Regions from separate parts of the Streptomyces sp. NPDC053513 genome, predicted to be linked through region 1. Evidence: predicted binding sites of a transcription regulator. Region 1 holds the regulator's gene; the other holds the start of a gene.
What was found. Region 1 encodes HrcA, which represses chaperone genes, less so after heat shock. Its sites were predicted from a motif close to TTNGCACTCNGNNNNNCNGAGTGCNAA; they were not measured.
Positions count from the first base shown of each region.

Region 2: a site for HrcA is predicted at 2,211-2,237, ahead of groL (chaperonin GroEL). Genes of this name have one in related genera too.

Region 1 covers NZ_JBITXP010000004.1:121,911-125,268, reverse strand. Annotated here, with positions in the region: gene ACIGW4_RS08445 (DUF3097 domain-containing protein) at 1-603, opposite strand, end outside; gene ACIGW4_RS08440 (MBL fold metallo-hydrolase) at 726-1,454, opposite strand; gene hrcA (heat-inducible transcriptional repressor HrcA) at 1,602-2,621, shown strand; gene dnaJ (molecular chaperone DnaJ) at 2,622-3,358, shown strand, end outside.
Region 2 covers NZ_JBITXP010000027.1:64,420-67,777, reverse strand. Annotated here, with positions in the region: gene groL (chaperonin GroEL) at 419-2,047, opposite strand; gene ACIGW4_RS31870 (cold-shock protein) at 2,381-2,584, opposite strand; gene ACIGW4_RS31865 (MoaD/ThiS family protein) at 3,014-3,289, opposite strand; gene thrC (threonine synthase) at 3,304-3,358, opposite strand, start outside.

The DNA of each region.
Region 1 (3,358 bases):
CGGCTTCACCGCCTCCCAGACGTCGATGTACGGGTGGCCGACGACCAGGACGTCCGGGGACGTCACCTGCGCGGCGATCCTCGACTCCTTCGAGCCCGGGACCAGGTGGTCCACCAGGACGCCGAGCCGGGCGTCCGGCCCCGGCGCGAACTCCGCGACGATCGCCGGCAGGTCGTCGACGCCCTCCAGGTACTCCACGACCACGCCCTCGATCCGCAGGTCGTCGCCCCAGACGCGCTCCACGAGCTCCGCGTCGTGGCGGCCCTCGACGTAGATCCGGCCCGCCCGTGCCACGCGCGCGCGTGCGCCCGGGACCGCGATCGAGCCGGAGGCCGTGCGGGTGGGGCGGACCGGGCCGCCGGACGCCGGGCGGACCAGGGTCACGACCTTGCCGTCCAGGAGGAAGCCGCGCGGCTCCAGCGGGAAGACCCGGTGCTTGCCGAAGCGGTCCTCCAGGGTCACCGTGCCCGCCTCGCAGCGGATCACCGCCCCGCAGAAGCCCGTGGCGACCTCCTCCACGACCAGGTCGTGCTCCGCCGGGACCTCCGGGACGGGCGCCGACTTCTTCCAGGGCGGGGTCAGGTCGGGGTTGTAGCTGCGCATGGGCTCCGTTCCGTCCGGGGTGCGGTGGATGGGGGTTCTGCCGGGGGGCCCGGGGTCGTCCCCCGGGCAGGCACGGTCAGGGCGGCGTCAGGTCCGGGACGCGGCCGCGCATTCGGGCGACGTTATGCCACGCCGAAGCGGCGTGCCAGTTCGCCGCGCTGTGCCCGGACGAACGCGGCGTCCACCACCGCCCCGTGCCCCGGCACGTACGCCGCCTCCTCGCCGCCCAGGGCGAGCAGCCGGTCCAGGGCGTCCGGCCAGCGGGACGGGATCGCGTCCGGGCCCGCCTGCGGCTCGCCCGACTCCTCCACCAGGTCCCCGCAGAAGACGACCTCGCGCGAGCCCGGCACGCAGAGCGCAAGGTCGTGGCCCGTGTGGCCGGGCCCCACGTTCGCCAGGAGGACCTGGCGGCCGCCCAGGTCGAGCGTCCACTCGCCCGTGACCAGGTGCCGGGGGGCCACCAGGAGGTCCGTCGCCTCCCTCGCCGCCCGGGGGTCGACCCCCTGCCGTACCGCGTCCCCGTACAGCTCCTCGCGGGCCCTGGCCCCGTTCATGAGGTCGTCCGAGCCCACCGCGCCGAAGACCTCCGCCCCGGCGAAGGCCGCCGTGCCGAGGACGTGGTCGAAGTGGGGGTGGCTGAGTGCGATGTGCGTCACCTTCCGGCCGCCCGTGAGCGCCGCCACCTGCTCCCGCAGCTCGGCGCCCTCCGCGAGCGTGGACCCCGTGTCGTACAGCAGAACCGCCCGTGTGCCCAGGACAAGCCCCACCGTGGCGTCCCAGCCGGGCAGCCGTCGCCGGCCCACCCCGTCCGCGAGCCGCTCCCACCCGTACGCTTCCCAATCCGTCTCCATGAGGCGACGCTAACCGGTGCGAGCGCCGCCTCCTTGCCAGGAGCGATGCCCGCCGCCGTACACTGGCCGGGGATCGCTGGCACTCGGACAGGGCGAGTGCCAAAAGCGGAGCAACCGGAACGACGACGCCAGCTGGAGGTGCGCACGATGCTCAGCGAACGCAGACTCGAGGTCCTGCGCGCCATCGTCCAGGACTACGTCGGGACGGAGGAGCCCGTCGGCTCCAAGGCGCTCACCGAACGCCACAAGCTCGGCGTGTCGCCCGCCACCGTCCGCAACGACATGGCCGTGCTGGAGGAGGAGGGGTACATCGCCCAGCCTCATACGAGTGCGGGGCGCATCCCCACCGACAAGGGCTACCGGCTCTTCGTCGACCGGCTCGCCGGCGTCAAGCCGCTGTCGACGCCCGAGCGGCGGGCCATCCACAACTTCCTCGACGGCGCGGTCGACCTCGACGACGTCGTGGGCCGCACGGTACGACTGCTCGCCCAGCTGACCCGCCAGGTCGCCGTCGTCCAGTACCCCTCGCTGACCCGCTCGACCGTCCGGCACGTGGAGCTGCTCTCGCTGGCCCCCGCCCGCCTGATGCTCGTCCTCATCACGGACACCGGCCGGGTCGAGCAGCGCGTCGTCGACTGCCCCGCGCCCTTCGGTGAGACCTCGCTCGCCGACCTGAGGGCCCGGCTCAACAGCCGGGTCGTCGGCCGTCGGTTCGCCGACGTGCCGCAGCTGGTGCAGGACCTCCCCGAGTCCTTCGAGGAGGCCGAGGACCGCGCCACGGTCTCGACCGTGCTCGCGACCCTCCTCGAAACGCTCGTCGAGGAGCACGAGGAGCGGCTGATGATCGGCGGCACCGCCAATCTCGCCCGCTTCGGACACGACTTCCCCCTGATGATCAGGCCCGTCCTGGAGGCTCTGGAGGAGCAGGTCGTGCTCCTCAAGCTGCTCGGCGAGGCCAAGGAATCGGGCATGACCGTACGCATCGGGCACGAGAACGCCCACGAGGGGCTGAGCTCCACGTCCGTCGTCTCGGTCGGCTACGGTTCGGGCGGCGAGGCAGTCGCCAAACTCGGCGTGGTCGGACCGACCCGCATGGACTACCCCGGAACGATGGGAGCGGTACGCGCAGTGGCACGTTACGTCGGACAGATCCTGGCGGAGTCGTAAGTGGCCACGGACTACTACGCCGTACTCGGCGTGCGCCGCGACGCGTCCCAGGACGAGATCAAGAAGGCCTTCCGGAGGCTCGCGCGCGAGCTGCACCCGGACGTCAATCCCGATCCGAAGACGCAGGAACGCTTCAAGGAGATCAACGCCGCCTACGAGGTCCTCTCGGACCCGCAGAAGAAGCAGGTCTACGACCTCGGCGGCGACCCGCTCTCGGCCTCCGGCGGCGGTGGCGCGGGCGGCGGCTTCGGAGCGGGCGGCTTCGGCAACTTCTCCGACATCATGGACGCCTTCTTCGGCACGGCCTCGCAGCGCGGCCCGCGCTCGCGCACCCGCCGCGGCCAGGACGCCATGATCCGCCTGGAGATCGACCTCAACGAGGCGGCCTTCGGCACCACCAAGGACATCCAGGTCGACACGGCCGTCGTCTGCACCACCTGTTCGGGTGAGGGCGCCGCGCCCGGCACCTCCGCGCAGACCTGTGACATGTGCCGCGGCCGCGGCGAGGTCTCCCAGGTCACCCGGTCCTTCCTCGGCCAGGTCATGACCTCCCGCCCCTGCCCGCAGTGCCAGGGCTTCGGCACGGTCGTCCCGACCCCGTGCCCCGAGTGCGCCGGCGACGGCCGCGTGCGGTCCCGTCGCACCCTCACGGTCAAGATCCCGGCCGGTGTCGACAACGGCACCCGCATCCAGCTCGCGGGCGAGGGCGAGGTCGGCCCCGGCGGCGGCCCCGCCGG
Region 2 (3,358 bases), on a different contig from region 1:
TGTGGGGGTCCCTCTTGCCGCGCTCGACGCGCAGGCTCCCGCACGCCCACGCGGATCATGGGGCTGAACGCCGACGCCGACCCGGAGCCGGGGCGCACGAGGGGGTCTCGCTGAAGGCGAAGGCGCCCGTGGACGGCAGCCGGCGCATCCGGTAATCCGGCGCTGGGGCGACTCCACGCACTTCCACTCGCCGGCCCCGTGGGCCGACTACGTCGACGTGCGCTGAGTCCTACCGCAGGAAGGCAAGTCCTTCCGCAGGACCGCGAGCCCTCCCTCAGGACGGTGAGTCCTCCCGCACGACAGTGAGCCCTTCCCCAGGACGGTGAAACGCCCGAGGGCGGCACCCCCACCAGGGGGTGCCGCCCTCGTTCGCTTGCGCGAGCTGCGCGTTCAGCGCCGGACTGCCGATCCGTCAGGATCAGAAGTCCATGTCACCGCCCGGCATGCCGCCGCCGGCCGGCGCGGCGGCCTTCTCCGGCTTGTCGGCGATGACGGCCTCGGTGGTGAGGAACAGCGCGGCGATCGACGCGGCGTTCTGCAGCGCGGAGCGCGTGACCTTGGCCGGGTCGATGATGCCCTCGGCGATGAGGTCGACGTACTCGTTGGTCGCGGCGTTCAGGCCGTGGCCGACGGGCAGGTTGCGGACCTTCTCCGCCACGACGCCGCCCTCGAGGCCGGCGTTGACGGCGATCTGCTTCAGCGGGGCCTCGAGGGCCAGCTTGACGATGTTGGCACCGGTGGCCTCGTCGCCCGTCAGGTCGGCCTCGAGCTTCTCGAAGACGTTCGACGCCTGGAGCAGGGCCACGCCACCACCGGCGACGATGCCCTCCTCGACGGCCGCCTTCGCGTTGCGGACGGCGTCCTCGATGCGGTGCTTGCGCTCCTTGAGCTCGACCTCGGTCGCGGCACCGGCCTTGATGACGGCCACGCCGCCGGCCAGCTTCGCGAGGCGCTCCTGGAGCTTCTCGCGGTCGTAGTCCGAGTCGGAGTTCTCGATCTCGGCGCGGATCTGGTTCACGCGACCGGCGACCTGGTCGCTGTCACCGGCACCGTCGACGATGGTGGTCTCGTCCTTGGTGATGACGACCTTGCGGGCGCGGCCCAGCAGGTCCAGGCCGGCGTTCTCGAGCTTGAGGCCGACCTCCTCGGAGATGACCGTGCCGCCCGTGAGGATGGCGATGTCGTTCAGCATGGCCTTGCGGCGGTCGCCGAAGCCCGGGGCCTTGACCGCGACGGACTTGAAGGTGCCGCGGATCTTGTTGACGACCAGGGTCGACAGGGCCTCGCCCTCGACGTCCTCGGCGATGATCAGCAGCGGCTTGCCCGACTGCATGACCTTCTCCAGGAGCGGGAGGAGGTCCTTCACGGAGGAGATCTTGGAGTTGACGATCAGGAGGTACGGGTCGTCGAGCGACGCCTCCATGCGCTCCATGTCGGTGGCGAAGTACGCCGAGATGTAGCCCTTGTCGAAGCGCATGCCCTCGGTGAGCTCCAGCTCCAGACCGAAGGTCTGGGACTCCTCGACGGTGATGACGCCTTCCTTGCCGACCTTGTCCATCGCCTCGGCGATGAGCTCGCCGATCTGGGTGTCGGCGGCGGAGATGGAGGCCGTGGAGGCGATCTGCTCCTTGGTCTCGACGTCCTTCGCCTGCTCGAGCAGGGCGCCGGAGACGGCCTCGACGGCCTTCTCGATGCCGCGCTTGAGGGCCATCGGGTTGGCGCCGGCGGCGACGTTGCGGAGGCCCTCGCGGACGAGCGCCTGAGCGAGGACGGTGGCGGTGGTCGTGCCGTCGCCGGCGACGTCGTCCGTCTTCTTGGCGACTTCCTTGACCAGCTCGGCGCCGATCTTCTCGTACGGGTCCTCGAGCTCGATCTCCTTGGCGATGGAGACACCATCGTTGGTGATCGTGGGGGCACCCCACTTCTTCTCGAGGACGACGTTGCGGCCCTTGGGGCCAAGGGTGACCTTGACGGCGTCAGCGAGCTGGTTCATGCCGCGCTCGAGACCGCGCCGGGCCTCCTCGTCGAACGCGATGATCTTGGCCATGTGAAGTGGTCCTCCCGGACATGGGGTGGATAACGCTCCAGGACCGCGCCGACGCCCGCGACGGACGGCCTGCGTGCCCGGTGGTTCCTTGCCCCACCCGGCCGCGGGCCTCGTCTGCCCGATCCACGTAGCACTCTCACCTTCCGAGTGCTAACGCCAATGATTAGCACTCGCCCTAGGAGAGTGCAAGCGACTCTCGAGTTTCGGGAGGTGGAACAGAGGTGGATCAGGGAGGTGGATCAAGGGGAGGCCCGGGAACGCGCGAGGGGTCCGCATCCCCTCAGGGATGCGGACCCCTCGACGGCGTTGCGTCGGTGGCCGATCGCGCCGCGCTCAGACGGCGAGCTTGACCATGTCCGCCTGCGGACCCTTCTGGCCCTGCGAGATCTCGAACTCGACCCGCTGGCCCTCTTCGAGACTGCGGTAGCCATCCATCTGGATCGCGCTGTAGTGGACGAAAACATCCGCACCACCGTCTACCGCGATGAAGCCGTAGCCCTTCTCCGCGTTGAACCACTTGACGGTGCCCTGAGCCATGCCTAACTCCCCTATTACTGGCCCTTGCGCGGGACCCGCACTTCGCGGACCCGGGTCAGACCTCTGCGCCGGAACGCGTCGACCGCGGCTGAATGTATCTGTCCAACTGCCCTCTGCAACAGGTCATTCGAGCGAGAATTCTGGGCGCGACGGAAAGGGGAATTGGGGAGAATCCCCTGGATCACGGGGCAAGTCGGGCCCGGCAAAGCACGCAGAAGGTACACAACGCGCACACACTTTGGCTGCTTCTTATCGGGCGGAGACGCATTCTCATATGCGCTCGGCATGAGCAGCGGAGGGGACTTCCCCAACTCTACCGCGCTCAACCATGCAGAATTGCCCCTTCCGCTTATCGCGCGGAAGGGGCAATTCGTACTGACTGGTAGGGCTCCGCCGGGGCTCAGCGACCGCCGGCACCGTGCTCGATGGTCAGCCTCCGGCGACGGCCGGGATGATCGAGACGCCCGCGCCGGCCGGGGTGGCCGTCTCCAGACCCTGCTCGAAGCGCACGTCGTCGTCGTTCACGTAGACGTTGACGAAGCGGCGCAGCTTGCCCTGGTCGTCCAGGACGCGGGCGGCGATGCCCGTGTGGTTCTTCTCCAGGTCGGCGATGACCTCGGCGAGGGTCGCGCCCTCGGCCTGGACCTCGGCCTGGCCGCCCGTGTAGGTGCGGAGGATGGTGGGGATGCGGACGTTCACGGCCATGTGTTCGTAACCTTTCAGAGCGCCAGGCCGGCGTCGCGGAACGCGTCCAGGCTCGGGCGGATGGTGGCG